DNA from 4 places in the Streptomyces sp. NPDC002057 genome. Region 4 is predicted to be linked to each of the others. Evidence: riboswitches for the same ligand, from Rfam matches in the RefSeq annotation. Region 4 holds a riboswitch; each other region holds the start of a gene.
The links. A riboswitch is a leader RNA that binds a small molecule or an ion and turns the genes downstream of it on or off. The one in region 4 is predicted to bind cobalamin.
Positions count from the first base shown of each region.

Region 1: linked by a shared signal. The riboswitch ahead of ABT129_RS04860 (cobalamin biosynthesis protein) and the one ahead of ABT129_RS32910 (CoA-acylating methylmalonate-semialdehyde dehydrogenase) in region 4 are both predicted to bind cobalamin.
Region 2: linked by a shared signal. The riboswitch ahead of ABT129_RS32400 (5-methyltetrahydropteroyltriglutamate--homocysteine S-methyltransferase) and the one ahead of ABT129_RS32910 (CoA-acylating methylmalonate-semialdehyde dehydrogenase) in region 4 are both predicted to bind cobalamin.
Region 3: linked by a shared signal. The riboswitch ahead of ABT129_RS01955 (ribonucleoside-diphosphate reductase subunit alpha) and the one ahead of ABT129_RS32910 (CoA-acylating methylmalonate-semialdehyde dehydrogenase) in region 4 are both predicted to bind cobalamin.

Region 1 is NZ_JBEOXR010000004.1:31,386-36,892, reverse strand. Features, by position in the region: gene ABT129_RS04870 (putative cobaltochelatase) at 1-456, opposite strand, end outside; gene ABT129_RS04865 (cobyric acid synthase) at 554-2,062, opposite strand; gene ABT129_RS04860 (cobalamin biosynthesis protein) at 2,059-3,030, opposite strand; cobalamin riboswitch at 3,063-3,205, opposite strand; gene ABT129_RS04855 (hypothetical protein) at 3,332-3,553, opposite strand; gene ABT129_RS04850 (inorganic phosphate transporter) at 3,566-4,834, opposite strand; gene ABT129_RS04845 (alpha/beta hydrolase) at 5,242-5,507, shown strand, end outside.
Region 2 is NZ_JBEOXR010000059.1:32,109-37,615, forward strand. Features, by position in the region: gene ABT129_RS32390 (MmgE/PrpD family protein) at 1-24, opposite strand, end outside; gene ABT129_RS32395 (short-chain fatty acyl-CoA regulator family protein) at 206-1,636, shown strand; cobalamin riboswitch at 1,679-1,897, shown strand; partial or broken gene ABT129_RS32400 (5-methyltetrahydropteroyltriglutamate--homocysteine S-methyltransferase) at 2,063-2,935, shown strand; gene ABT129_RS32405 (hypothetical protein) at 2,949-3,371, shown strand; gene folP (dihydropteroate synthase) at 3,368-4,258, shown strand; gene ABT129_RS32415 (cobalamin-binding protein) at 4,633-5,507, shown strand, end outside.
Region 3 is NZ_JBEOXR010000002.1:27,389-32,895, reverse strand. Features, by position in the region: gene mctP (monocarboxylate uptake permease MctP) at 1-1,520, shown strand, start outside; gene ABT129_RS01960 (GNAT family N-acetyltransferase) at 1,617-2,117, shown strand; cobalamin riboswitch at 2,173-2,295, shown strand; gene ABT129_RS01955 (ribonucleoside-diphosphate reductase subunit alpha) at 2,428-4,800, shown strand; gene ABT129_RS01950 (ribonucleotide-diphosphate reductase subunit beta) at 4,800-5,507, shown strand, end outside.
Region 4 is NZ_JBEOXR010000061.1:40,811-46,317, forward strand. Features, by position in the region: gene ABT129_RS32905 (acyl-CoA dehydrogenase family protein) at 1-580, opposite strand, end outside; gene ABT129_RS32910 (CoA-acylating methylmalonate-semialdehyde dehydrogenase) at 577-2,076, opposite strand; cobalamin riboswitch at 2,293-2,468, opposite strand; gene ABT129_RS32915 (short-chain fatty acyl-CoA regulator family protein) at 2,557-3,963, opposite strand; gene aceA (isocitrate lyase) at 4,362-5,507, shown strand, end outside.

The DNA of each region.
Region 1 (5,507 bases), on a different contig from region 4:
GTCGAGGAGGTGGTCGATGAGGTGGTCGCTGAGCAGGTTGACCTCGTCGACGTAGAGGATGCCCCGGTGCGCGGCGGCGAGGAGCCCCGGCTCGAAGGCCTTCACGCCGTCGGCGAGCGCCTTCTCGATGTCGAGCGCGCCGACGAGCCGGTCCTCGGAGGCGCCGACGGGCAGCTCGACCATCCGCGCGGGCCGCTCGGTGCCGGGCGCGGTCCCGTGCGGCCCGTCGGGGCAGCCGAGGTCGGGCGAGGCCGGGTCGCAGCTGAACCGGCAGCCGGCGACGACGGGAACGGCGGGCAGCAGCTCGGCGAGCGCCCGGACGGCGGTGGACTTGGCGGTCCCCTTCTCGCCCCGGACCAGCACACCGCCCACGGCGGGGCTGACGGCGTTGAGCAGCAGCGCGAGCCGCAGGTCGTCCATACCGACGACGGCGGTGAACGGATACCGGGTGCTCATCGGCAGGTCTCTCCTTCAGGTTGCTGACGTTCGAATGACGACGCGCGGCCGTCGGCGGCGGGTGACCACCCGCGGCCGGCGGCCGCGCCCTTCTCGCTCACGGTGCTCCCGGCGGCACGAACGGCAGGCCCGCCGGAGCCCCCTCCTCGATCAGCCGCAGCAGCGCCCCCGTGTCCGCGTGCTCCTCGATCAGATCGCCCAGCCGGTCCAGCTGTTCCTCCCGCAGCGCCCCGAACGACGTGTCCGGAGCCGGTACGAACCGCCGTCCGGCCGCCGCCGCGACCTCCCGCAGGAACGCCCGCCGGAACCCGTCGCTCTCCAGGGAGCCGTGCCAGTGGGTGCCCCACACCGAGCCGACCCGGCAGCCGTCCAGGAACGGTTCCCCGCCCCGTACGTCCGCGATCCCGTGGTGGATCTCGTACCCCTCGACCCGCTCGCCGAGCGCTTCGCCGACCGGTCGGGCCAGGGTCTTCTCGCGCGCGAACCGGACGCGTACGGGGAGCAGTCCGAGCCCGTCGACGGTTCCGGCCCTCGACTCGACCTCGTCCTCGATCCGCTCGCCGAGCACCTGGAAGCCACCGCAGACGCCGAGCACCGGGCGGCCCTCGGCGGCGCGCCGGGCGAGCGCGTCGGCGAGGCCGCGTTCCCGCAGCCAGGCGAGGGCCTTGACCGTGCCGCGCGTGCCGGGCACGACGACGAGGTCCGCGTCGACGAGCTCCTCGGGCCGGTCGACGAACCGGACGACGACGCCCGGTTCGGCGGCCAGCGCGTCGACGTCCGTGAAGTTGGACATGAGGGGTACGGCGCAGACGGCGACCCGCAGCACGTCCGCGCCGACCGGCGGCGCCACGACCGACTCGCGGACGGTGCCGCGCAGCGAGACCCGGAGGCCGTCCTCCTCGTCGATGCCGAGCCCGTGCGCGTACGGCAGGACGCCGAAGGTCCGCCGCCCGGTCAGGTCGTACAGCATGTCGAGCCCGGGTTCGAGCAGGGTCACGTCGCCCCGGAACTTGTTCACGAGATATCCGGCGATCAGCTCCTGGTCCTCGGGCGCGAGCAGCGCCGTCGTCCCGAAGAACTGGGCGAAGACCCCGCCCCGGTCGATGTCCCCGACCACGACCACGGGCAGCCGCGCGGCCCGCGCTATGCCCATGTTCACGATGTCGGTGCGCCGCAGGTTGATCTCGGCCGGGCTGCCGGCCCCTTCGCAGATCACCGCGTCGTACGTGCTCCGCAGCTCCTCCAGGCAGGCCAGGACGGGCTCGAACAGCTCCTTCTGGCGCCCCCCGTGGTAGCCGCGCGCGCTGAGTTCGCCGACCGGCTTGCCCATCAGGACGACCTGGCTGGACCGGTCGCTGCCGGGCTTGAGCAGCACCGGGTTCATCAGCGCGGTCGGCTCGACGCGGGCGGCCTGCGCCTGCATGGCCTGGGCCCGCCCGATCTCGGCGCCCTCGCGGGTGACGAAGGAGTTGAGGGACATGTTCTGTCCCTTGAAGGGCGCGACCTTGACGCCCTGCCGGACCAGCCACCGGCAGATGCCGGCGGTGACGACGCTCTTGCCCGCGTCGGAGGTGGTCCCGGCGACGAGCAGTCCTCCGCCCCTCATGCGTTCCTCCGCTTCCGGGCCGCCAGGGCGCCGATGGTGATGCGGCCGCCCACACAGGCGACCAGGGTCAGCGCGGTCACCCGGCGCGAGAGGCCGACCGCCCGGTCGATGTCCGCGACCTCGACGGGCCGTCCCGTCCCGTTGAGCACCGGCCGGTGCTCGACCCGGCCGCCGTACGCCAGGGTCCCCCCGAGCCGTACGCCGAGCGCCCCCGCGAAGGAGGCCTCGACCGGGCCCGCGTTGGGGCTGGGGTGCTTCGCCGCGTCCGCGCGCCAGGCCCGTACGGCCCCGCGGGGGTTCCCGCCCGCGACGGTCGCGAGCGCGGCCGTCAGCCGGGCTCCGGGCCAGCCGGCCACGTCGTCGAGCCGGGCCGAGGCCCAGCCGAACCGGCGGTGGCGCGGCGACCTGTGGCCGACCATCGCGTCGAGGGTGTTGACGGCCCGGAAGCCGAGCAGGCCCGGCACGCCCGCGACCGCGCCCCAGAAGAGGGCGCCGACCACGGCGTCGGAGGTGTTCTCGGCGACCGACTCGACGACCGCGCGGGCCATCGCCGGTCCGTCGAGGGAGTGCGGGTCGCGGCCGCAGAGGTGCGGCAGCCGTTCCCGGGCCACCTCCAGGTCGCCGGCGGCCAGCGCCCCGCCGATCGCGCGTGCCTCCCGGCCCAGGGTCGTCCCGCCGACGACGGCCCAGACGGAGGCGGCGGTGAGGGCGGCGGCGGCGGCCGGCCGGTTCCGCACGGCCCGTGCGGCGAGCGCGCCCAGGGCGACGGTGGAGCCGGCGCAGACGGCGGTGTGGAGGGCGCCCCAGCCGCGGTGGTCGTGGTGGAGGCGCTCCTCGACGGCGGCGGCGGCCCGGCCGAACACGGCGACGGGGTGTCCGCGCCGGGGGTCGCCGACGAGCAGGTCGACGGCGAGGCCCGCGGCCGCGCCGTACGCGAACGCACCGGTGGTACTGCTGCGGCCGGGCATGGCGCTCTGTCCTCACTCAGGGTCCGCGCCCTGGATCGACGTGACCGGCGGCGAGAGTTCCTGACTCCCGGACCCTGGGGATCCGGTCACAGTGGCGGGACCGCGCCGGATTCGCACCGGACTTCCTCTGCTGCCGCCGTAATGGCCTCGGCAGTCCACCACGCCCCGAGAAGGGGCGTCAACTCACCCTTGACCTGCGACGGCGCACTGTGCGGAGCACCACAGAGAGGGCGGTGGACAGACGCGGGCCGGGCGGCCCGCACGGAGAGTGCGGGCCGCCCGGCCGGTGGAGCGTGGACCGTCAGACGACGATCAGGTAGATGCCGTAGGCCACGGCCGCGAGGCAGAGGCCGAAGCAGGTGTAGGCGCCGGTGCGGGCCAGGGCGGCGGAGTCACCGCGGGCGGCGGCCTCCTCCTGCTTGCCGAGGCCGACGATCCCGAGGGTGAAGAGGCCCACGAGGGCGACGGTCGCCACGAGGCTGACTCCGAAGACGGAGCCGAGGGCTGCCCAGTCGATCTTCATGTCGTTCGTTCCTTACACCGCTGCGGCGGGGGCCGGGGGAGCGGCCGGGTCCGTGGGGACCGGCGCCGGGATGGTGGTCTTGAGGTCCTCGTCCGCGACGGCGGCGACGGAACCGGCGGCCGGCGGCGGGGTGACGGCCGCGATGGCGGTGGTCACCACACCCGCGGGCTCGGCGTCGAGGTCGTCGTCGGTGACGTTGTTGTGGTCGACCGGCTTGCGGCGGGAGAGCGACCAGATGACGGCGGAGCCGACGACCAGCAGGACCGCGACGGCGGCGATGCCCCAGGGGCCCTGCTTGGTGAGGAACTCGGCGCCGGCGCCGACCAGACCCGCGGCGGGCAGGGTCAGACCCCAGGCGACGAACATCCGGGTGGCGGTCGACCAGCGGACGACACCGCCCTTGCGGCCGAGGCCGGCGCCCATCACGGCACCCGAGCAGGACTGGGTGGTGGAGAGCGAGAAGCCCAGGTGCGAGGAGGCCAGGATGACCGTCGCGGCGCTGGTCTGGGCGGCGAAGCCCTGCTGCGGCTGGAGGTCGGTGAGGCCCTTGCCCATGGTGCGGATGATGCGCCAGCCACCGAGGTAGGTGCCGAGGGCGATGGCGACACCGGCGGAGACGATGACCCACATCGGGGGGTTCGAGCCGGGGGCGACGACACCCTGGGTGACCAGGGCGAGGGTGATGATGCCCATCGTCTTCTGGGCGTCGTTGGTGCCGTGGGCGAGGGAGACGAGACCGGCGGAGGCGATCTGGCCGGCCCGGTAGCCCTTGGCCGTGGCCTTCGCCTCGGGGTTGGCCTTGATCTTGTACGTCAGCTTGGTGGCTGCCATCGCGGCGAGGCCGGCGACGAGCGGCGCGGCGATGGCCGGGATGAGGACCTTGGTGACGATGGTGGGGCCGTTCACGGCCGACCAGCCGGCCGACATGACCGCGGCGCCGATGAGGCCGCCGAAGAGGGCGTGGGAGGAGCTGGAAGGCAGGCCCAGCAGCCAGGTCAGCAGGTTCCACAGGATGGCGCCGACCAGCGCGGCGAAGATCACCTCTGTGCGGATGCCCTCTTCGTTGATGATCCCGCCGGAGATCGTCTTGGCGACCTCCACGGACAGGAACGCGCCGACGAGGTTCAGCACGGCGGACATGGCCACCGCCGTCTTCGGCTTGAGGGCACCGGTCGAGATGGTCGTGGCCATCGCGTTGGCGGTGTCGTGGAAACCGTTCGTGAAATCGAACACGAGAGCTGTCACGACCACAATGGCGAGCAGCAGCGTGATGTGTTCCATTTACCCAGGCAATCGTTTGACGTCAGTGGCGAGCCGAACGTAGGCAACCTGGGTGAACGGAAGGTGAACTGGGTCGGGCGGCGTGGTGTCCCTATCCGGTGTCGAGGCATTCCGCTTGACCGCCGGGCGGGCCGGGTGTCCACGATGCGGTCACCCCGCAACCCCGGGTAATCCGGGCCATCACAGGGCACGTGCGACCTGCCCCGGTTCCTCCTCCGCCACCCGGTTCCGCTCCCCGGACCGAACCATCCGACCGGGGGACCCCGCGGACGAGACCCATGTCACTCCAAGGAGGGGCTCGCGAGGCCCGGGGAGACCGCGCCCCGGCCCCCCTCCCTCCTCGTTCCCTCCCCCCCGCCCGGGTCCGTCCGGTGGCAGGCCGACCGCACCGTGCCGAGACTGGGAGCGTGCGCCCGGCTACAGCGACGGCAGCGGCCGTCACCACTCTGCTCGGTGTCGGCGCGGCCGTGATCGCGGCCGGCCGGTACGCCAGCGACGCCGCCCTCAGGGCGCCGTCCGGACGTCCCCTGCCCGGGGACCCACGACTCACCGTGCACGCCACCGGCCCCGAGCGGATCACCCTCACCCGCAGCCTCGCCTCGCTGCGCCCCGGCACCTACGGGATCGAGGGCCCCGGACTGCACGCCGTCGTCGGCCCCGTCCTCGACCGGGT
Region 2 (5,507 bases), on a different contig from region 4:
GACGCGTACCTGGTGGTCGATCACGGGACTCCTCGCGGGGTGCGGTGGACGGGGCGTACGCCGGTGAGTCTTCCTCTCCGGCGGGCTCGGAACGAGGAGGCCACATTGCGTAATCCGTCCATGGGGAACCTGCGAATCGGCGAATCTTGCGAAATCTGCGGATGGTACCTTCGCAGAGGAGGGAGCCGAAGGGAGCGTGATCCGCATGGGACGGCCTGCCGGACGGAAGATCTACGCGCACGCGAAGCTGCGCAGGTTGCGCCGGGAGCGGGGGATGAACCAGGTGGAGCTGGCGCGTGCTCTCGGTCTGTCCACCAGCTACCTGAATCAGATCGAGCACAGCCGGCGCCCGCTGACGGCGACGGTGCTGATGCGTATCGCCGAGGTCTTCGGCATCGACCCGGAGTTCTTCTCCGAGGCGGACGAGGAGCGTCTGGCGACCGATCTGCGCGCGGCCCTGGGGGACGAAGCCTGCGGCACGTCCGTACCGTCGGACGAGATCACCGATGTGGCCCGTGACCATCCGGAGGTGGCACGCGCCCTGGTCGCCCTCCACCAGCGGTACAGGGACGCCTCCGAACGTGTGGCGGCTCTGGCTTCACCCGAGGACACCGCAGGTCTGCTGCCCGCCGAACCCCACGACGAGGTGCGGGACTTCTTCTACGCCCACCACAACCACTTCGCCGCCCTCGAGAGGGAGGCCGAGTCGACCGCCGCGGCCCTGGGCATCGGTCGGGCCGGTCGCGCCGCGGAAGCGCTCGCCGATCGCCTCGCGGTCGGGCACGGCATCAAGGTGCTCCAGGCGGGCCCGGAGAGGTCCGCCGATGCCCGGCGGTTCGACGCCGAGAGAGGCCTGCTTCTGCTGTCGCCCTGGCTCAGCGAAGGACAGCGCGCCTTTCAACTCGCCACCCAGCTGTCGTTCCTGGAGCACGGACCGCTGCTGGACGAGCTGGTGGAAGCGGCGGGGCTGGCCTCGTCCCAGGCGGAGGGCCTGGCCAGGATCGGTCTGGCCAACTACTTCGCCGGCGCGGTCCTCATGCCGTACACCGCATTCCACACTGCCGCCGAGAAGCTCCGCTACGACATCGAGCTGCTCCAGGCCCGCTTCGGCGTCGGCTTCGAAACCGTCTGCCACCGCCTGTCCACCCTGCAGCGTACGGACCGCCGCGGCGTCCCCTTCTCGTTCCTCCGCGCCGACCGCGCCGGCAACATCTCCAAGCGGCAGTCCGCCACCGACTTCCACTTCTCCAGGCTGGGCGGGACCTGCCCGCTGTGGACCGTGTACGAGGCCTTCTCCGCACCCGGACGCATCCTCACGCAGGTTGCCGAAATGCCGGACGGCAAGAAGTACTTCTGGATCGCGCGCACGGTCACCCGCGGCGGATTCGGCCACCACGCCCCGCGGGCCGACTTCGCCGTCGCCCTCGGCTGCGAGCTGCGCCACGCGCCACGCATGGTGTACGCGGAAGGCATCTCGCTCGATGATCCGCGCGGCACCACCCCCATCGGCCTGGGCTGCCGGATCTGCGAACGGCAGGACTGCGCCCAGCGGGCACGGCCCCCGGCCGGCGGCGTCCTCGCCGTTGACCCCGACCGGCGTACCCACGTCCCGTACCCGGTGGTCGGCGAGCTCTGACACCGAGGGGCCCGCGCCCGGCGGCGTGGCCACACATTCGTCTCATTTTCGGGTCTGAATGGTGGACTTCGCTGGTGGCAGGAGACGTCGTAAGAGGGAACCCGGTGGGAATCCGGGACTGCCCCGCAGCGGTGAGCGGGAACGACCGCCGTCATACGCACTGGGACCGGAGAACGGTCCTGGGAAGCGACGGCCAGTAGGTGTCCTCCACGAGAGGGCGTGCCCGCGAGTCCGAAGACCTGCCCGTTGCCCGCACGCGGACGATTCCGCGCGCGGACATTCCGGTGACCTCGTGGGCGGGTCGGCGTACACGACGAGTGGCACGTGCGGATTACTCTCGCGACGTGCTTCGCGCGTTCTGGCGTTCCTTCGCGTCCATGTCCCGGTTCCGGGGTGTTCTGGACACATCTCGCGAAGGAGAGTTCCGTGACAGCGAAGCCCGCGGCAGCACGAGCCACCGTGTACGGCTACCCCCGCCAGGGTCAGAACCGCGAACTGAAGAAGGCCGTCGAGGGCTACTGGAAGGGCCGCGTCACCGCGGATGCCCTCCAGCGGACTGCCGCCGACCTGCGCCGGTCGAACCGGCAGCAGCTGACCGACGCCGGTATCCACGAGGTCCCGACCGGTGACTTCTCGTACTACGACCACGTCCTGGACACCAGTGTGATGGTCGGCGCGATCCCCGAGCGGCACCGTGCGGCCGTCGAGGCGGACCCGCTCGACGGGTACTTCGCGATGGCCCGGCACCCGGGACATCGCACCGCTGGAGATGACCAAGTGGTTCGACACCAACTACCACTACCTGGTGCCCTGGCTCGGACCCGACACCGTCTTCACCGCCGACTCCCGCAAGCAGGTCGCCGAGCTGCAGGAGGCCCTGGCACTCGGACACACCGCCCGCCCGGTCCTCGTCGGCCCCCTCACCTACCTCCTGCTCGCCAAGCCCGCCCCCGGCGTCGCAGCCGACTTCGAGCCGCTGACCCTCCTGGACCGGCTGCTGCCCGTGTACGCGGAGGTCCTCGCCGATCTCCGCGCCGCGGGCGCCGAGTGGGTGCAGCTCGACGAGCCCGCCCTGGCGCAGGACCGCACGCCCGCCGATCTGAACGCCGCCGCGCGCGCCTACCGCGACCTCGGCGCGCTCACCGACCGGCCCAAGCTGCTCGTCGCCTCCTACTTCGACCGGCTCGGCGACGCCCTCCCCGTACTCGCCGCCGCTCCCGTCGACGCCTCGCCCTCGACTTCACCGAGCGCGCCGAGGGCAACCTCGAAGACCTCGCCGCCGCCGGCGGCCTGCCCGGAGCACCCGCACCAGATGCACCGCACCCTCGGCGACACACGGGTACGTGCCGTCGACCTGTTGGCCGTACGACGCCCCGGGTCTCCCCCGCCGAGTGCCCAGATCCGTTCCACCGTGGCTCTCGCTCTGGAGTACTCCGCCGCCTGGCTGCGGGGACGGGGCGCCGTCGCCGACGGGCCGCGGGAAGGCACGGCGGCCGCTGAGCCCGCCCGCGCCCGGCTCTGGCAGTGGCGCAGGCAGCGGATGGTCACCTCCGCTGAACTCCGCGAGCTGATCGACACCGAGTGCACGTCGTCGGACCGCGCGCACCCCGGCCGGCCACTGATGGAGGCTCGTGAGTTCCTCGAACGGGCCTTCCTCTCTGACGAGTTGCCGCCCTTCCTGACGACCGAGGCATACCGCCGGCACCTCATTTCCCGGACGGCGGTCCCGTCATGACTCCGCCTGCGGCGCCGGCCGGCGCACCGGGCGCCGTCGGCCAAGGCGGCGCTGTCGCCGGTCTCCCGGACTGGGGCCGGTGCGCGGTCATGGGCGTGGTGAACGTGACCCCCGACTCCTTCTCCGACGGCGGCCGTTGGTTCGACACGACGACGGCGGTCACTCACGGCCTGGACCTCGTGGCCGGGGGCGCCGACCTGGTCGACGTCGGCGGCGAGTCGACGCGGCCGGGCGCCACCCGGGTCGACGAGGACGAAGAGCTGAGACGGGGGGTACCCGTGGTCCGGGCCCTGACCGCCGAAGGGGTCGTCGTCTCCGTCGACACCATGCGCGCCTCGGTCGCCGCGCGGGCGATCGACGCGGGCGCGGCTCTCGTCAACGACGTCAGCGGGGGTCTGGCGGACCCCGCGATGGTTCCGGCCGTCGCGGCCGGCGGCGTTCCCTTCGTGGTGATGCATTGGCGAGGGTTCAGCCACGACATGAACAGCCGTGCGGTGTACGGGGACGTGGTGGGCGAAGTCGTCGCCGAACTCGCCCTTCGCGTCGAGGCCGAGGTGGGCGCCGGCATCCCGCCCGAGCGGCTCGTGATCGATCCGGGGTTGGGCTTCGCGAAGCGGGCGGAGCACGATCTGAGCCTGGTCGCGGGGCTCGGTGCCCTGCGTTCACTGGGCCGCCCCGTGCTGGTCGCGCGCTCCCGGAAGAGGTTCCTCGGGCATGTCCTGTCCGACCCCGAGGGAGTCCCCCCGCCCGCCGAGGGCCGGGACGCCGCCACGGCCGCGCTGTCGGCGATCGCCGCCTACGCGGGCGCCTGGGCCGTCCGGGTACACGACGTCCCGGCGACAGCCGATGCCGTCAGGGTCGCGCACGCGATCGCGTCGGCCACCTGAGGAGGCCGGGCGGCGTAGTCGCCTCGCCGACGCGCCGCCCCGGGTCACCGGGGCCGCACCCCATCACTGTGGTGCCCCTGCACGCTCACCGGGCCAGGACACGGGCGGTCTGCAATGTGGCGTGAACCGCATGGGGACATGTGGCGGAATTCGTAGGCCAGTACATAGCGATGCCTCGTCCGCGCCCGTGGGACCGGCCGACCCGGCGCCCGCGCCCGCCGCGCACGCCGTCGATCACGGCAGGGGAACCCCGGGATTCCGCCCGGACACCAACGGCGTCACGGTGATCATCGGCCTCCAGGAGCTCGGCGGCGGCACGGTCGTCCGCTGCGCCCCCCGGCGACCAGGCCGAGGCCGGCGCCTAGGCTCGAGCCATGCGCATCGTTTCTCTGCTGCCCGCCGCGACCGACATCGTGGCCGAGCTGGGTCTGTCCGCCGATCTGGTGGGAAGGACCCACGAGTGCGACTGGCCGCCACGGGACGTGGCCGGGGTGCCGGTGGTGACCTCGGCCGAGTTCTCCTCGGACAGCCTGACCAGCCGGGAGATCTCCGCCGCTGTCGGCGGCGCCGCACACAGCGGCTCGTCCCTCTATACCCTGGACATCGAAGCTCTCGGGGCTCTCGCGCCCGATGTCGTCCTCACCCAGGACCTCTGCGACGTGTGCGCGGTCTCGTACGAGGGAGTGTCCCGTGCGGTGCGCGTCCTCGACAGCGGGCCCCGGATCCTCAGCCTGGAGCCCCGCACCCTCGACGACGTGCTGGACTGCCTGGTCACGGTGGGCGAGCTGCTCGGTGTACGGGAACGAGCCGAACAGCGGCGCGCGGAACTGCTCGCCCGACTCGGCACGGTACGACGGCTCACGGCCGGCCGGGCCCGGCCCCGGGTGGTGGCCATCGAATGGCTCGACCCGCTGTGGCCCGCCGGGCACTGGGTTCCCGAGCAGATCGACGCCGCCGGTGGCGAGCCGCTTCTCGCCTCACCGGGCGAACACACCGGTCCGATGACATGGGACGCCCTCCGCGACGCACGCCCCGACGTCCTGCTGCTCCTGCCGTGCGGCTTCCCACCCGAGCGGACTCTGCGGGAGCGCGAACTGCTGACCTCCCTGCCCGGCTGGAACGCACTCCCCGCCGTCCGCGCCGGGGACGTGTGGGTGCTCGACGGGCCCGCCTACTTCAATCGCCCCGGCCCCAGGGTCGTACGGGGGGCGGAGGTCCTGGCGCAGGTCCTGCACGGGGTCCGAGCCGG
Region 3 (5,507 bases), on a different contig from region 4:
AGAACAGCCTGGACGAATGGGGCCTGGGCGGCCGGTCGTTCGGCACCTGGGTGACCTGGTTCCTGCTCGGCGGCGACCTCTACACCGCGTACACCTTCGTCGCCGTCCCGGCGGCCATCTACGCGGCGGGCGCGGCCGGCTTCTTCGCCGTGCCGTACACGATCCTCGTGTACCCGCTGATCTTCACCTTCCTGCCGCGCCTCTGGTCGGTCTCCCACAAGCACGGATACGTCACCACCTCGGACTTCGTGCGCGGCCGGTTCGGTTCCAAGGGCCTCTCCCTCGCGGTGGCGGTCACCGGCATCCTCGCCACCATGCCGTACATCGCGCTCCAGCTCGTCGGCATCCAGGCCGTCCTGGACGTGATGGGCGTCGGCGGCGGCGAGACCACCCACTGGTTCATCAAGGACCTGCCGCTGCTCATCGCCTTCGGTGTCCTCGCGGCGTACACCTACTCCTCGGGTCTGCGCGCCCCGGCGCTCATCGCCTTCGTCAAGGACACCCTGATCTACATCGTCATCGCGGTGGCGATCATCTACATCCCGATCAAGCTGGGCGGCTTCGACGAGATCTTCGCCAAGGCGGGCGAGGCGTACGCGCAGACCAACCCGGCGACCGACAAGCCGCGCGGCGCGCTCGTCCCCGGCGAGGCCGGCCAGTGGACGTACGCGACGCTGGCGCTCGGCTCGGCGCTCGCGCTCTTCATGTACCCGCACTCCATCACGGCGACGCTGTCGTCCCGGAGCCGTGAGGTCATCCGCCGCAACACCACGATCCTGCCGCTGTACTCGCTGATGCTGGGCCTGCTCGCGCTGCTCGGCTTCATGGCGATCGCCGCCGGCATCCAGGTGAAGAACGGCCAGCTCGCCATCCCGCAGCTCTTCGAGACGATGTTCCCCGACTGGTTCGCGGGCGTGGCCTTCGCCGCGATCGGCATCGGCGCGCTCGTCCCCGCCGCGATCATGTCGATCGCCGCGGCCAACCTCTTCACCCGCAACATCTACAAGGACTTCATCAAACCGGACGCGACCCCGGCCCAGGAGACCAAGGTCTCCAAGCTGGTCTCGCTCCTGGTGAAGGTCGGCGCGCTCGCCTTCGTCCTCACCATGGACAAGACGGTCGCGATCAACTTCCAGCTGCTCGGTGGCATCTGGATCCTGCAGACCTTCCCGGCGCTCGTCGGCGGTCTCTTCACCCGCTGGTTCCACCGCTGGGCGCTGCTCGCCGGCTGGGCCGTCGGCATGCTCTACGGCACGGTCGCCGCGTACGGGGTGGCCAGCCCGACCCAGAAGCACTTCGGCGGCTCCTCCGCCGAGATCCCGGGCATCGGCGAGATCGGCTACATCGGCCTCACCGCCTTCGTCCTCAACCTGGTCGTCACGGTCGTCCTGACCTTCGTCCTCAAGGCCGTCAACGCCCCCGACGGCGTCGACGAGACCTCCCCGGAGGACTACACGGCCGACGCCGGCGACGCCGGGGTCAGCACGAAGGTCCCGAAGGTCGGCGCCGAGACCCACTGACCCGACGGCCGGAGACGGCCGCCGGACCCGCGAAAGGCCGCCCCGTCTCCTCCCGGAGGCGGGGCGGCCTTCGCCGTCCCCAGGCACACTGCCCTCATGGACTTCACCATCAGGGCGGTACGGCCCGAGGAGTACGAGGCGCTCGGCGAGCTCACCGCGGGGACCTATCTGAACGACGGGCTGTTGAAGCACGGGGCCGAGGACTCGTACCTGAACGTGCTGCGCGACACCGCCCGGCGCGCCCGCGAGAGCGAGGTGCTCGTCGCCGAGGACGGTGACGGGCTGCTCCTCGGCGGCGTGACCTTCGCCACGGGCGACACCCCGTGGGCGGACATCGCCGTCACCGGCGAGGCCGAGTTCCGCATGCTCGTCGTCGCCCGCGAGGCGCGCGGCCGAGGCGTCGGAGAGGCCCTCGTGAGGGCCTGCGTCGAGCGCGCCCGGGCCCTCCCCGGCTGTGCCCGCCTGGTGCTCTCCACGGACGCCTCGATGGTCTCGGCGCACCGGATATACGAACGCCTGGGCTTCGTCCGCACCCCGCACCGGGACTGGGAACCGATCCCCGATCACTCTCTGCGCACCTACGCCCTGGAGTTCTGAGTCCACGGCGCGACACAACATGTGGGGGGTTCCGCAAGCGACGCCCCCCACATGTATGCTCGACCTCGCTGTCGACGCAGGGGAATCCGGCGCGAATCCGGAACTGTCCCGCAACGGTGTGCTTCGTGCGGTTTCGTACGGGGTGAGTCCGAAGACCTGCCGGCAGCGCACCCGGTCCGTCCGTTTCGGGTGCCAATGACTTCCGGGCCCCGCGGAGTGGGCCGGTGGACACAGCGCGTCCGGCGTCCGGACCCCCGCGTGCCCGCCTCCCCCCGCCGCGGCCCCGAGCCGAGCGAGGGAGAGCCCCCACGTGACCATCGCGCCCGCCGATCCGGCTTCGGCCGAGGCTTCCGCGGTCGAGAGCGACGGCCCCGGGACCGTGCTGCTGCGGACCCTGACCGACCTCACCGCCGATCTCCCCGACACCGACCCCGGCAAGGTCGCCGCCGCCGCGCTCCGCGGCCGCAGCGCCTCGTCGGACGAGGCGGAACTGCGCGAGCTGGCCACCGAGGCGGCCGCCGGCCTGATCGCCGACGACCCGGCGTACTCCCGGCTCGCCGCCCGGCTCCTGACGATCACCATCGCCGACGAGGCCGCGAGCCAGGGCTCGTTCTCCTTCTCCGCCTCCGTCGCCGTCGGCCACCACGAGGGCCTGATCGCCGACCGCACCGCCGCGTTCGTGACGCGGCACGCGGACCGCCTCGACGCGACGATCGACGCGGCCGGCGACGACCGCTTCGGCTACTTCGGCCTGCGCACCCTCTACTCGCGCTACCTGCTGCGCCACCCGATCACCCGCAAGGTGGTCGAGACCCCGCAGCACTTCATGCTGCGCGTGGCCTGCGGGCTCGCCGAGGACGACAGCGTCCGCGCGCTCGACGAGGTCGCCGCGCTGTACGGCCTGATGAGCCGGCTCGACTACCTGCCGTCCTCCCCCACGCTGTTCAACTCCGGCACCCGCCACCCGCAGATGTCCTCCTGCTACCTCCTGGACTCCCCGCTGGACGAGCTGGACTCCATCTACGACCGCTACCACCAGGTGGCGCGGCTCTCGAAGCACGCGGGCGGCATCGGCCTCTCGTACTCCCGCATCCGCGCCCGCGGTTCGCTGATCCGCGGCACCAACGGCCACTCCAACGGCATCGTTCCGTTCCTGAAGACCCTCGACGCCTCCGTCGCCGCGGTCAACCAGGGCGGCCGCCGCAAGGGCGCCGCCGCCGTCTACCTGGAGACCTGGCACGCGGACATCGAGGAGTTCCTGGAGCTCCGCGACAACACCGGCGAGGACCAGCGCCGTACGCACAACCTGAACCTGGCGCACTGGATCCCGGACGAGTTCATGCGCCGCGTCAACGCGGACGCCGACTGGTCGCTGTTCTCCCCGGCGGACGTGCCCGAGCTGGTCGACCTGTGGGGCGACGAGTTCGACGCCGCCTACCGCAAGGCCGAGGAGGCGGGCCTGGCCCGCAAGACGATGCCGGCCCGCGACCTGTACGGCCGGATGATGCGGACCCTGGCCCAGACCGGCAACGGCTGGATGACCTTCAAGGACGCCTCGAACCGGACGGCCAACCAGACCGCCGAGCCCGGCCACACCGTCCACTCCTCGAACCTCTGCACCGAGATCCTGGAGGTCACCGACGACGGCGAGACCGCGGTCTGCAACCTGGGCTCGGTCAACCTCGGCGCCTTCGTGGTCGGTTCGGACATCGACTGGGAGCGGCTCGACGCCACCGTGCGCACGGCCGTCACCTTCCTCGACCGCGTCGTCGACATCAACTTCTACCCGACCGAGCAGGCGGGCAACTCCAACGCCCGCTGGCGGCCGGTGGGCCTGGGCGCGATGGGCCTCCAGGACGTCTTCTTCCAGCTGAAGCTGCCGTTCGACTCCCCCGAGGCGCGCGCGCTCTCCACCCGGATCGCCGAGCGCATCATGCTCGCCGCGTACGAGGCCTCCGCCGACCTCGCCGAGCGCAACGGGCCGGTCCCCGCCTGGGACAAGACCCGCGCCGCCCGCGGTGTCCTGCACCCGGACCACTACGACGTCGAGCTCAACTGGCCGGAGCGCTGGGCCGCGCTGCGCGAGCGGATCGCCGCCGTCGGCATGCGCAACTCGCTGCTCCTCGCCATCGCGCCGACCGCGACGATCGCCTCGATCGCCGGCGTGTACGAGTGCATCGAGCCGCAGGTCTCCAACCTCTTCAAGCGCGAGACGCTCTCCGGCGAGTTCCTCCAGGTCAACTCGTACCTGGTCGACGAGCTGAAGAGGCTCGGCGTGTGGGACGCGCAGACCCGTGAGGCGCTGCGCGACGCCAACGGCTCGGTGGCCGGCTTCACCTGGGTCCCGGCCGAGGTGCGCGAGCTGTACCGCACGGCGTGGGAGATCCCGCAGCGCGGTCTGATCGACATGGCCGCCGCCCGGACGCCGTTCCTGGACCAGTCGCAGTCGCTGAACCTGTTCCTGGAGACGCCGACGATCGGCAAGCTGTCGTCGATGTACGCGTACGCCTGGAAGCAGGGTCTGAAGACGACGTACTACCTGCGCTCCCGCCCGGCGACCCGGATCGCCCGCGCCGCCCAGGCGTCGACGGCGGCCGCCACCATCCCCGTCCAGCAGGCCGCCGACCCCGACGCGGTCGCCTGCTCCCTGGAAAACCCCGAGTCCTGCGAGGCCTGCCAGTAATGAGCTCCACCGAACAGAAGAACCTCCTCGACCCGGGCTTCGAGCTGACCCTGCGTCCGATGCGGTACCCGGACTTCTACGAGCGCTACCGGGACGCCATCAAGAACACCTGGACCGTCGAGGAGGTCGACCTCCACTCGGACGTCGCCGACCTCGCCAAGCTCACCCCCGGTGAGCAGCACATGATCGGCCGTCTGGTCGCGTTCTTCGCGACCGGCGACTCGATCGTGTCGAACAACCTGGTGCTGACGCTCTACAAGCACATCAACTCCCCCGAGGCGCGCCTCTACCTGTCGCGGCAGCTGTTCGAGGAGGCCGTGCACGTCCAGTTCTATCTGACGCTGCTCGACACCTACCTGCCCGACCCGGACGACCGCGCCGCCGCGTTCGACGCGGTCGAGGAGATCCCCTCCATCCGCGAGAAGGCGCAGTTCTGCTTCCGCTGGATGGACTCGGTCGAGAAGATCGACCGCCTGGAGACCCAGGCCGACCGGCGCCGCTTCCTGCTGAACCTGATCTGCTTCGCCGCGTGCATCGAGGGCCTGTTCTTCTACGGCGCCTTCGCGTACGTGTACTGGTTCCGGTCCCGCGGTCTGCTGCACGGCCTCGCCACCGGCACCAACTGGGTGTTCCGCGACGAGACGATGCACATGAACTTCGCCTTCGAGGTCGTGGACACCGTCCGCAAGGAGGAGCCGGAGCTCTTC
Region 4 (5,507 bases):
GGTCGTCCCGTTCGACGACGAAGGCCGAGATGCCGGCTGCTCCGTCGCCGCCCGTGCGCGCCATGACGATGTACACGCCGGCGGCGCCTGCGCCGGAGATGAACTGCTTGACGCCGGTGAGCAGGTAGGAGTCGCCGTCGCGTACGGCCCGGGTGCGCAGGGCGGCGGCGTCGGAGCCCGCTCCCGGTTCGGTCAGGCAGTAGCTGCCCAGGGTCTCGGCGGCGCAGAGGCCGGGCAGCCAGCGGGCGCGCTGGTCGTCGTCGCCGTACCGGTCGATCATCCAGGCGACCATGTTGTGGATGGAGAGGTAGCCGGCGATGGAGGGGCAGCCGGTGGCGAGCACCTCGAAGACCAGGGCGCCGTCGGTGCGGGTCAGGCCGGAGCCGCCGTGCTCCTCCCGTACGTAGACGCCGGCGAGGCCGAGACCGGCGGCGCGGCGCAGGACGTCGACGGGGAAGTGCTTGTCGCGGTCCCAGGCGACGGAGTGGGGGGCGAGGTGTTCCTGGGCGAAGTCGAGGGTGACCTCGGCGAGGGCCAGCTCGTCCTTGGTGAGGTGCGTGGTCGTGGTCACGGCGCTCAGCCCATCGTCGGCATGGTGAAGCTCGCGCCCTCCTTGACCCCGGAGGGCCAGCGGGAGGTCACGGTCTTCGTGCGGGTGTAGAAGCGGATGGCGTCGGGACCGTGCTGGTTGAGGTCGCCGAATCCGGAGCGCTTCCAGCCGCCGAAGGTGTGGTAGGCGACGGGGACCGGGATGGGGACGTTGACGCCGACCATGCCGGTGTTCACCCGGCGGGTGAAGTCGCGGGCGGTGTCGCCGTCGCGGGTGAAGATCGCGACTCCGTTGCCGTACGGGTGCTCGCTCGGCAGCCGCAGGGCCTCCTCGTAGTCGGCGGCGCGCACCACGCAGAGGACGGGGCCGAAGATCTCCTCCTGGTAGACGCGCATGGCGGGGGTGACGCGGTCGAAGAGGGTGGCTCCGGCGAAGAAGCCGTTCTCGTGGCCGGGAAGCGTGAAGTCCCGCCCGTCGACGACGAGTTCGGCGCCCTCCTCGACGCCGGTGTCCACGTACCCGCGGACGCGGTCGAGGGCGTCGCGGCTGACCAGGGGGCCGAAGTCGGCGGCGGGGTCGTCGGAGCGGCCGATGCGGAGGGTGGCGATGCGGGCCTCGAGAGCGGCGACGAGCGCGTCGGCGGTCTCCTCCCCCACGGGCACGGCCACGGAGATCGCCATGCAGCGTTCGCCGGCGGAGCCGTATCCGGCGCCGATGAGGGCGTCGACGGCCTGGTCGAGGTCGGCGTCCGGCATGACGATCATGTGGTTCTTCGCGCCGCCGAAGCACTGGGCGCGCTTGCCGTGGGCGGCGGCGGTGGAGTAGACGTGCGCGGCGATCGGGGTGGATCCGACGAAGCCGAGGGCCTGGACGCGGGGGTCTTCGAGGAGGACGTCGACGGCTTCCCTGTCTCCGTTGACGACGTTGAGGACGCCGGGCGGCAGTCCGGCCTCCAGGAAGAGTTCGGCGAGCCTGAGCGGGACGGAGGGGTCGCGCTCGGAGGGCTTGAGGATGAAGGAGTTTCCACAGGCCAGGGCGGGTGCGGCCTTCCACAGCGGGATCATCGCGGGGAAGTTGAACGGGGTGATGCCGGCGACCACGCCGAGCGGGGCGCGCAGCGAGTGGACGTCGATGCCGGTGCCGGCGCTGTCGGTGAACTCGCCCTTGAGGAGGTGCGGGATCCCGGCGGCGAACTCGACCACCTCCAGGCCGCGTTGGAGGTCACCGTGGGCGTCGGAGACGGTCTTGCCGTGCTCGGCCGAGAGCAGGCGGGCGAGTTCCTCGCGCTCGCCCTCGACCAACTGGAGGAAACGCAGCAGGACTCGGGCGCGCCGCTGCGGGTTCCAGGCGGCCCACTCCAGCTGCGCGGTGGCGGCGTCGGCGATCGCGGCCCGTACCTCCTCGCGGTCGGCGAGGGGCACGCGCGCCTGGACGGCGCCGGTGTTCGGGTCGTACACGTCGGCGAAGTTCCCGGAGGTGCCGGGGGTGCGCTTGCCGCCGATGAAGTGGGTGAGTTCACGGACCATGGAAGCCTGCTCTCGTCAGGTGAGATCCGGGGATGGCACGGCGGAGCCGCGCGACGGCACCGGTCGGGTGCGGGCGCGGGGGACCGTCGTGGGACGCGTCAGCGGAGGGATCGCCGAAGGCCGGGGACGCCGCTGGGGGCGTCCGTGCTTCGCGCGTGATCACCTGGGTCGCGGGTACGGACCGGTGCCATGCGTGTCTGCTCCATCCTCGTGGACAACACGGAACAACCCGCGGCCGGTATCCTGACTCCCGGATCCCCGCACGCGCCTCGGCCTTCCCGGCGAATCCCTTCGCCCGTGGCCTGTCGTGAAAGCGCGCACTCCCCGGTCACAGTGGCGGGACCGTGCCGGATTCACACCGGCTTCCCTGCACCGCGGACCTTGTGGCAGGACGATATAGTTGGACGTCCTAGTAAGTCCACCCCCCACCCCGCGTCGGCCCCCTGGAACCGGGGCACTTGCGGGGGCGCTCCGCCGGGGTCAGCGCTGCGGGTCGTCGACGGGATAGGGCACGAACGTGCTGGTGTTCTGGTCGATCCTCAGCGGACGCCCGAGGGGCGGGGCCGCGCGCTGGGGGCAGTCGAGCCGTTCGCAGACGCGGCAGCCCATCCCGATCGGGGTGGCGGCGGCGACGCTGTCCAGGTCGAGGCCCTGGGAGTACACGAGCCGGTGGGCGTGCCGGATCTCGCAGCCGAGGCCGATGGCGAAGGTCTTGCCGGGCCTGCCCCAGCCGCCGCGGTGCCGGGTGACCGCGCGAGCCGTCCACAGGTAGCGCTGTCCGTCGGGCATCCGCACGACCTGGACGTGGATGCGTCCGGGCGCGGCGAACGACTCGTAGACGTTCCAGAGCGGGCAGGTGCCGCCGCCGCGCGAGAAGTGGAATCCGGTGGCGGACTGGCGCTTGGACATGTTGCCGGCGCGGTCGACGCGGACGAAGGAGAAGGGCACGCCGCGCAGGCGGGGCCGCTGCAGCGTGCTGAGCCGGTGGCAGACCGTCTCGTGGCCGAGTCCGAACCGGTCGGTCAGCCGCTCGATGTCGTACCGGACCTCCTCGGCCGCCGCGTGGAACGCGGTGTACGGCAGGATCAGGGCGGCGGCGAAGTAGTTGGCGATGCCGATGCGGGTCAGCCGGTGCGCGGGGCCGCCGGGCGGGAAGTCCTCGGCCGCCTGCCGGTCGAGGCCGTCCCCGTACTCCAGGAGGGCGAGCTGGGTGGCCATCCGGAAGGCCCGCTGGCCGGGGCGCAGGAGCGCCGACAGGTGGAGCGTGCGGGTGGACGCGTCGTAGTGGTGGAGGCGTTCGTCGCCCTCGGCCGACAGACGGACGCCGTGACGGTCGGCGAGCCGGGCCGTCAGGGTCCTGACGACGTCACCGGGCCGGATGCCGATCTCCGTCGCGAGGGCCTCGGCGGCGCGGTCGGTCTCGTCGAGGTAGTTCTGCCGGCGGTAGAAGAAGTCGCGGATCTCCTCGTGCGGGGAGCGCGGCAGCTCGGGGTCGGCGCCCCGGGGGTCCGCCGCGTCGGCGAGCCGTTCGGAGAGCTGGTGGTTGCGCCGGCCGAGCCCGACCAGGACCTGGGCGACGTCGGGCATCCGGGAGGCGAGGTCGGCCAGGTCGGAGGCGGAGACGCGGGCGGCGGCGAGCTCCCCGGCGAGCGCCTCCCGCAGGTCGGCGATGAGGCGGCTGGTGTCGCGCTCGGAGAAGAAGCCGGGGTCGACGCCGAAGGTCTCGGTCAGCCGGAGCAGCACGGGCACGGTGAGCGGTCGGGCGTCGTGCTCCATCTGGTTGAGGTAGCTCGGGGAGATCGCCAGGGAGCGGGCCAGTTCGGCCTGGCTCATCCGGCGCTCCTCGCGCAGCCGCCGCAGCCGCGCTCCCGCGTAGGTCTTGCTCACCCGCGTCCTCCCGCTCTCCCGGCGCCCGGGCCCTCGGTCCCGCGCCAGGTCAGCGTACGCGGGAAAGGCCCCTCCCCTCCCTTAACAAACTTGGCAAAAGAGAGCCGGAAGATTGGCGAAAGTTGGCAGACGTCCACGATTGATGACACCCAGTGCCAGTGCCAGAGTCTGAGTGCGGCCCGCCGGATCCGGTAGGTCCAGGCCGGACCCGGGGACCGATTCACGCCCTGATCTCGGCAACCCCGGCATGACGCGACCTGCAGCGGCGAGATTGCTCACCTCCGCTTGGTCCGGACACCGGCGGTCCGCACCCCCTATCGAGACACGCAGTGCCACACCCGCACGAGGAACCGTGCGGGCTTGGCAGACGCGGCAGATCCAAGGAGACGGTGACGGTCATGGCAGACGCGAGGACGCAGGCGGCCGAGGAGCTGGCACGGCGCTGGGCCACCGACCCGCGCTGGAAGGGCATCGAGCGCACCTACGGCGCCGAGGACGTGGTGCGTCTCTCGGGCAGCGTCCGTGAGGAGCACACCCTCGCCCGGCGCGGCGCCGAGCGGCTGTGGCGGCAGCTGCACGAGCGGGACTACATCCACGCCCTCGGCGCGCTGACCGGCGGCCAGGCCGTGCAGCAGGTCCGGGCCGGCCTCCAGGCCATCTACCTGTCGGGCTGGCAGGTCGCCGCCGACGCCAACCAGGCCGGGCACACGTACCCCGACCAGAGCCTCTACCCGGTCAACTCCGTTCCGCAGGTGGTCCGCCGGATCAACAACGCCCTGCTGCGCGCCGACCAGATCGCCACCGCCGAGGGCACCCCGGCTGACGAGGGCATCGACTGGCTGGCCCCGATCGTCGCCGACGCCGAGGCGGGGTTCGGCGGCCCGCTGAACGCCTTCGAGCTCACCAAGGCCATGATCGCGGCCGGTGCGGCCGGCATCCACTACGAGGACCAGCTCGCCTCGGAGAAGAAGTGCGGCCACCTCGGCGGCAAGGTCCTCGTGCCGACCGCCCAGCACATCCGCACCCTCAACGCGGCCCGGCTCGCCGCCGACATCGCCGACACCCCGACCCTGATCATCGCCCGTACGGACGCCCTCGCCGCGAACCTCATCACCAGCGACGTGGACGAGCGCGACGCGCGGTTCGTCACCGGCGAGCGCACCGCCGAGGGCTTCTACCGGGTGGAGAACGGGATGGCGCCGGTCATCGCCCGCGGCCTCGCCTACGCCCCGTACGCCGACCTCATCTGGGTGGAGACCGGCACCCCGGACCTGGCCCAGGCCCGCGAGTTCGCCGAGGCCATCCACGCCGAGCACCCGGACCAGATGCTGGCGTACAACTGCTCGCCGTCCTTCAACTGGAAGGCGGCCCTGGACGACGACCAGATCGCCAAGTTCCAGCGCGAGCTGGGCGCCATGGGCTACCGCTTCCAGTTCATCACCCTGGCCGGCTTCCACTCCCTCAACCACGGCATGTTCGACCTGGCCCGCGGCTACGCCGAGCACGGCATGACGGCGTACGTCGACCTCCAGGAGCGCGAGTTC